One region of the Priestia sp. TRN 1309 genome, then DNA from elsewhere that is predicted to be linked to it. Evidence: riboswitches for the same ligand, from Rfam matches in the RefSeq annotation. Region 1 holds a riboswitch; the other holds the start of a gene.
The links. Region 1 has a riboswitch for S-adenosylmethionine ahead of ACRPLQ_RS02780 (hypothetical protein). Riboswitches for the same ligand answer to the same signal wherever they lie in the genome.
Positions count from the first base shown of each region.

Region 1 (3,416 bases):
TTTTTTTAGCGTTTTGCGATACTTAATTTGAGAAAGCAAAATAATTCCCCAAGTCCAAATCGCACCGAATGTTGCAATGCTTGTTACCCACGTAAATACTTTGGCAGGCACAATGTAGTTTAACGCTACTCCGACTAATAACGCACCCGCTGATGCTAAAACAGCTTTTCCAGGTACGCCGCCTTTTGTCAGCTGACCGTATCCTTTTGGAGCTTCTCCGTGCTCTGCTAAGTTAAACAGCATACGGCCTGTACTAAAAATACCGCTGTTACAAGAAGAAAGAGCTGCTGTTAGCACCACAAAGTTAATAATGCCTGCCGCTGCTGGAATCCCGATTTTTTCAAATGTTAATACAAACGGGCTTCCCTGTGAACCAATTTCTTGCCAAGGATAAATCGACATAATGACAAATAATGCACCAACGTAGAAAATAAGAATACGCCAAAAGACCGAATCAATCGCTCTTGCTAGAGATTTTTCTGGATTTTTCACTTCTCCCGCGGTAACGCCGATCATTTCAATTCCTAAATATGCAAACATAACCATTTGCAGCGACAGTAAAATACCTTTGAATCCGTTCGGGAACAGCCCGCCGTTGTCCCATAAGTTTTTAATACCCGTCGCAACGCCGCCGTTCCCGATTCCAAACACAATCATTAATAATCCAACGGCAATCATTAACACAATCGCTAAAATTTTAATAAGTGCAAACCAAAATTCCAGTTCACCATATGCCTTAACAGCTAAGAAGTTAACTGTTGTCATGATGACAAGCGCCGATAACGCCCAAATCCAGTTTGGTACATCCGGATACCAATATCCCATATAAATACCAACGGCTGTAATTTCAGCCATACATGTTACAACCCATAAAAACCAGTAGTTCCAACCTGTTAGATAACCAGCAAGGGGCCCTAAATAGTCGCGCGCGTACTTGCTGAATGAACCTGCAACAGGTTTTTGAATCGCCATTTCTCCAAGTGCTCTCATAATAAAAAACATAATCATTCCGCTAAATCCGTACGCCAATAATATTCCCGGCCCTGCTAATTTAATAGCAGATGCAGATCCAAGAAACAGCCCTACCCCTATGGCTGCTCCTAAGGACATCAGCGTCACATGTCTTTCTTCTAACCCGCGTTTCAATTCTTTCCCCTGAGTTTTCCCCTGCATAAACGTCTCCCCTTTTTCCAATCTGTCAAAACGAGATGAATACAGCTTTTTGTTAGCGCTTTCATATAAATTTATGCTAAAAGTCAGCTAGGCTGTATATTTTTATTCTATCACCTTTCTCTCGTTTTTCTTTTGTCGAAAAACAAAAAAATTATCGTATCATTTTGTTTAAACGCACAATTAGACGTAGACACTGCTTTTTTACTATGTATTTATTATCGCACCTAAGTAATAGTATTTTTTAAAAAATAGAAAAACGCCGACTCAACTCCGTCAGCGCATCGTTCATTTTATGCTTTTTTATAAAACTAGCATTTATCTCGCGGGTTCAAAAGTTTTACAGCCAGGTTCTTCCGTTTCAGAAACATGGTGACTACTTTCAGGACTCACAACGTAAATGGACTCTGCACTGCATTTATTTCCCGATTTCCAATACATGCACTCATTCACTTCACATAATACACCTTGGGCCACTGTTATCCCTCCTTTTTTTGTCTTATCTATTTACTACCCGAAATAGAACGCTTCTAACATTTACATGCAAAAAAACCGCTTGTTTATCAAGCGGATCCTTTTACTGCGTGTGTTCAACATACTGTTTTTTAGCTAAATATAATTCACGACTCAGCGTGATCCGCCGTTCTCTCAAGTTCCTTAATTTAACTTGAAACTGTTCATTAGTTGGCTCTTCTTGAATTAAGCGATACGTAAAAGAAATATCTTCATTTAACTGTTTAAAATCTTCCCATATTTCTTGAACGAGTGCGGATTGTTTGTCTTCAAATGAACGATTTTGCTTCGTTTTTAGCGCGGCTAAAATTTCCTGCTGCCACGTTTCGTCTTTTAGTTCTTTTGCTAACAAGTATAGATCTAAATAATCATCAACGCTTAGCGCCTGTTGTGTATTTTTCAATGTCATCACCTTTTCTATACGAAATGTTTCTTCCTAAGAAGAGGATTTCATCATAGAAAAAGATTCCTCTTCTTATCTGTCAGAGCTAGGCTATGCTGGAATTAGCACCATTCAATAATTGTGGTTGCTGAGGCTTCAAAGGGCCAGTCCCTCCACCTCTCTAGATAAGAATATTTCGTTTTTAAATTATTTCTGACTATTCTAATATGTTTTATATGTTATGTCAATAGCTTTTCAATAAAAAGAAAAAAGAAGTAAAATATGGTATGCTTTCATAAAGGATGGTGAGCACATGAAACGATATATGTTATCTGCTTTTTTGGGAAGCTTGCTGCTGCTTCTCAGCATTGCTTTTTCATCTACTTTCCATATTGCAATTGTCAAAACAACCGGAAGCATTGGAGGGATTATTTTAGCAGCAGCGGCTTTGATTATGAACGCACTTGAAGATCCCCCCTCCTCAGATCATACAGGTAGAGGAGCTGTTGAAGTACTAGATAAAGGCGCTGTTTGGGCTACTTATTTACTTTTACTTTCATTACCGAACCTCATCGCATGTATAACATCTTATGTTTTATGGACTCGCTGACATTCACCAACATTACGGACGTTTTGCCACCTGTAGGCTCATTGATATTTGTTTATCTACAAATCCAAGTTCACGGTACACATGCTGTGCAAAATTCCCAGCATGAACGCTGAGTCTGATTTCAGGGTATCCTTTGATAGACAATTCATCAATTGCTTTTTGCATTAACGGCTTGGCTAGACCTTGCCCGCGGTATTCTGGTAAAACATATAACTCGTAGATAAAGCCAATTTCTGCTTTTGAAAAGAAGTCGGCAGATGGACCGACAAAAACCCAGCCTGCAAGTTTATTTTCTTGTCTAGATACTAAATAATAACACCCTTTTTCAAGGGCATTATCAATTAGTTCATTTACGCGTTCAGTTGACGGTTGAAACTGATGCGTTGTTCCTTCAAACAGCGCATCAGCAGATTTCGTCCGAATTTCCTGTATTTCTTCTTCAGTAGCTTTTGCAATCATCACAATCTCTCCTTTCGTGTTCGTTTTCCACATACAGAGATAAATTCCTGCAAAAAAAAGTCTTCGCCTAAGCGAAGACTTTTATTTAAATTCAAAATGTTCTTGATGGTTGCCTTGTTCATCCGTCCAGTTAATCATGATGTCTAAGCCTGCCGCTTTTCCAGGAACAGCAAAATTGGCATAGCGAAAACGCTGACCGCTTTTGCTTAAGTTAGACCTTTCAATAGGAGAAAACAAGCTGTATTTCGCCTTATTTTTTCCTTCGTGCCGAAAAGCTTGGAC
Region 1 covers NZ_JBOZGM010000001.1:541,442-544,857, reverse strand. The annotation lists gene alaP (alanine permease AlaP) at 1-1,173, opposite strand, end outside; gene ACRPLQ_RS02785 (DUF1540 domain-containing protein) at 1,489-1,647, opposite strand; gene ACRPLQ_RS02780 (hypothetical protein) at 1,748-2,092, opposite strand; SAM riboswitch class I at 2,156-2,257, opposite strand; gene ACRPLQ_RS02775 (hypothetical protein) at 2,379-2,675, shown strand; gene ACRPLQ_RS02770 (GNAT family N-acetyltransferase) at 2,688-3,134, opposite strand; gene ACRPLQ_RS02765 (hypothetical protein) at 3,216-3,416, opposite strand, start outside.

Region 2 (3,416 bases), on a different contig from region 1:
TTCCCATAAATGGGTATCAATCAATAATGGAGGACCTGAAGCTGTAGAGGGCGTGTTAGTACAAAGCCGAAATGGTACATTTACACTTGTGCAGAATAATCAAGTATTACGCTTACAGCCAAGACACGTTAAAACCATTTGTGTAGGAGCAAAAGGGGCTTTTAAGCAAAACGATAACAATCAAAACAATGAAGAAACAGAAGAAAATGGAGAGACTGAAGCTGCAAAGTCTACAGAAGAACGTACAGGAAGCCGTACGGGAGGACGTACGGGAAGTCGCACAGGTGGACGTACAGGAAGCCGCACGGGAGGACGCACAGACGATCGCTCTCGAGGACGCCGCACGGGAGGACGCCGTACGAGTTCACGCTCTTCAGCACCGGCCGAGAAAGTTATCAAAACGAAAAATTATCGTTGGAAAGCATGATGAAATGGAACATAAAAGGTGCTTATAAAGCACCTTTTCTATCATATAGGAAAAAGGAGGAGAATGAGTATGAGTATGAATCATTATATCGATAAAATTGTGGAGTTAGATATTTCAGGTAAAACGACATTTGTTGGCAGACTTATTGATCTTGGATTAGATATTATGGTTTTGTATAATGGACATGATTATTTGTATATTCCTCTTTTACACATGCATCGTTTGCGGGAAGTATCGGAAGAAGACTATACGGTTTTGCGTGAAATAGAAGAGAACTTAATAGAAGAAAGTCAGCGGATTTCTTATCGTAATATTTTACAGCAGGCAAAAGGGAAATTTATTGAAATTTATGTAACAGGAGGAAAATCATTGCATGGCTATATTACAAGCGTGCTGAATGATTATCTTGTGTTTTATTCTCCAGTGTATAAAAATGTCTTTGTTTCTCTACATCATTTGAAATGGCTTACCCCTTATAGTAATGAGTTAACTCCTTATTCTTTAAGTGACAAAGAGCTCCCAGTAAGGCCTGCCTCTGCACCTTTTGTCAGAAACTTTGAAGAGCAGCTTAAAAAATATGAAAATCAACTGGTCGTATTAGATTTAGGGGATCAATCAGAAAAAATTGGCGTACTTAAAGAAGTTTCTAATAATATTGTTGAACTAATTACGGCAAATGGAGAAAGTATGTATTGGAAGTTAGCTCACGTAAAATCTGTGCACTTGCCTTAGAAAAAGAGACCTCGGTGTCGTCTCTTTTTTTATGTACTTATCAGGACAAGTATATTGAATAAACAAATGAGATGATTTAAATTTTTTAGAAAATTATGTTGACAATAAAGAAAATCTTTATTAAAGTTAGTAACAACAAACGTTAACCACCAACAATTATATAGAACTCTTATCAAGAGTGGCGGAGGGACTGGCCCTGCGATGCCCGGCAACCATCAAATGAAACATTCATTTGAACGGTGCTAATTCCTGTGGAACATCAGTATTGTTCTAACAGATGAGAGAAATCGTGTATAAACGAACACTCTTCCATCTGTGAAGAGTGTTTTTTATTTTGAGTTAAGGAGAGAAATAGATGAAAATTGAAACTTTATTAGTTCGTTCAGGAGTAGGTCGTGACCCTTCAACAGGTTCTATTACAACACCCATTTACCAAGCATCAACATTTGCTCATCCTGCTTTAGGGCAAAGTACAGGATTTGACTATGCACGTACGGCAAATCCTACTCGTACGGCATTGGAAGAAGCAATTGCTGCTTTAGAAAAAGGCGAAGTAGGAGTAGCATTCGCTTCAGGAATGGCGGGTGTAATGTCAGTTTTAGCGCTATTTAAAAACGGAGATCATTTAATTGTATCAGAGGATTTATACGGAGGAACGTACCGAGTACTAAATGAAATCTTTTCAGAGCAAGGAATTACTGTTTCGTACGTCAACACAGCCCATCTCGAGCAAGTAAAAGATGCGCTTCGTCCCAACACGAAAGCTTTATTCATTGAAACACCTACAAATCCAATGATGCACGTGACTGATTTGCCAGAAGCAATTGCGTTAGCTAAACAGCATGATTTGCTTACTATCATTGACAATACATTCATGTCCCCTTACTATCAGCGTCCTTTAGAGCTTGGAGCAGATATTGTGATACATAGTGCAAGCAAATACATTGGGGGTCATAATGATGTAGTTGCTGGTCTTGTAGTCGCTCGATGTAGTAGCTTAGGAGAAAAAATTCGTTTTTATCAAAATGCAGCTGGGGCAATCTTAGGTCCACAAGATAGCTGGCTGTTATTGCGCGGTATTAAGACGCTAGCGCTTCGTATGGAAAAACATAACGAAAACGCACTGAAAATTGCAAATTGGCTTACTGCTCATGATCTCGTGGAAAAAGTGTATTACCCTGGTCTTGAAACACATCCGGGCTATGAAATCATGAAGAAACAAGCAACTGGATTTGGAGGCATGATTTCTTTTGCTGTCTCACACCCTGACATCGTGTCAGTACTTTTAGAAAATGTTAAAGTTATTACATTTGCAGAAAGCTTAGGAGGCGTGGAAAGTTTAATGACATTCCCAGCTCGTCAAACACACGCTGACATTCCGGAGGAAATTCGAAATCGTGTCGGAGTAACAAACTGTTTACTTCGATTATCAGTTGGAATTGAGCACGCAGATGATTTAATTAAAGATTTGAAGGAGGCATTTGATGCATACCAACAATAATAAACATAGATTTGGTACGAACTTAATTCATGCAAATACAGGAATTGACGGTCATTTTGGAGCGGTTAACGTACCTATTTATCAAGTATCTACATTTAACCAAGAAGATGAGACGAACAACGGCCGCTATGACTATTCTCGTTCAGGAAACCCAACGCGTGAGGCTTTAGAAAACACTATTGCTCAGCTAGAAAATGGATACGCTGGTTTTGCTTTTTCATCAGGTATGGCTGCTATTTCATCGGTGTTATCTATTTTTGAATCAGGGGATGAAATTTTAGTTTCACACGATACGTACGGCGGGACATATCGTGTATTAACACGATTATTTTCAAAGTTTGGTATCAAAACAACTTTTGTTGATACAACGAAGGTTGAGAAAGTAGAAGAAGCTATCACAAAAGATACGAAGGCTATTTATATCGAAAGCCCTTCAAATCCATTTTTACAGGTAACGGATATTAAAGCAGTAGCAAGTTTGGCGAAGGAGCACAATCTCCTTACAATTGTGGATAACACGTTTTTAACACCTTATCTACAGCAGCCGATTGACCTTGGTGTAAATATTGTCATTCATAGTGCTACAAAATATATCAGCGGTCACAGTGACGTCATTGGCGGTCTAGTTGTGGTAAGCGATGAAAAGCTAGCGGAAGAAGTAAAGTTTGTACAAAATGCTTTTGGTGCTATCTTAGGACCACAGGATTGTTTTTTACTACTTCGAGGCATTAAGACATTAAAAGTTCGTTTAGATCA
Region 2 covers NZ_JBOZGM010000004.1:651,062-654,477, reverse strand. The annotation lists gene ACRPLQ_RS19545 (spore coat protein) at 1-427, shown strand, start outside; gene ACRPLQ_RS19540 (hypothetical protein) at 497-1,159, shown strand; SAM riboswitch class I at 1,326-1,443, shown strand; gene ACRPLQ_RS19535 (trans-sulfuration enzyme family protein) at 1,515-2,660, shown strand; gene ACRPLQ_RS19530 (trans-sulfuration enzyme family protein) at 2,644-3,416, shown strand, end outside.
Region 2: another riboswitch for S-adenosylmethionine. It lies ahead of ACRPLQ_RS19535 (trans-sulfuration enzyme family protein); the one in region 1 lies ahead of ACRPLQ_RS02780 (hypothetical protein).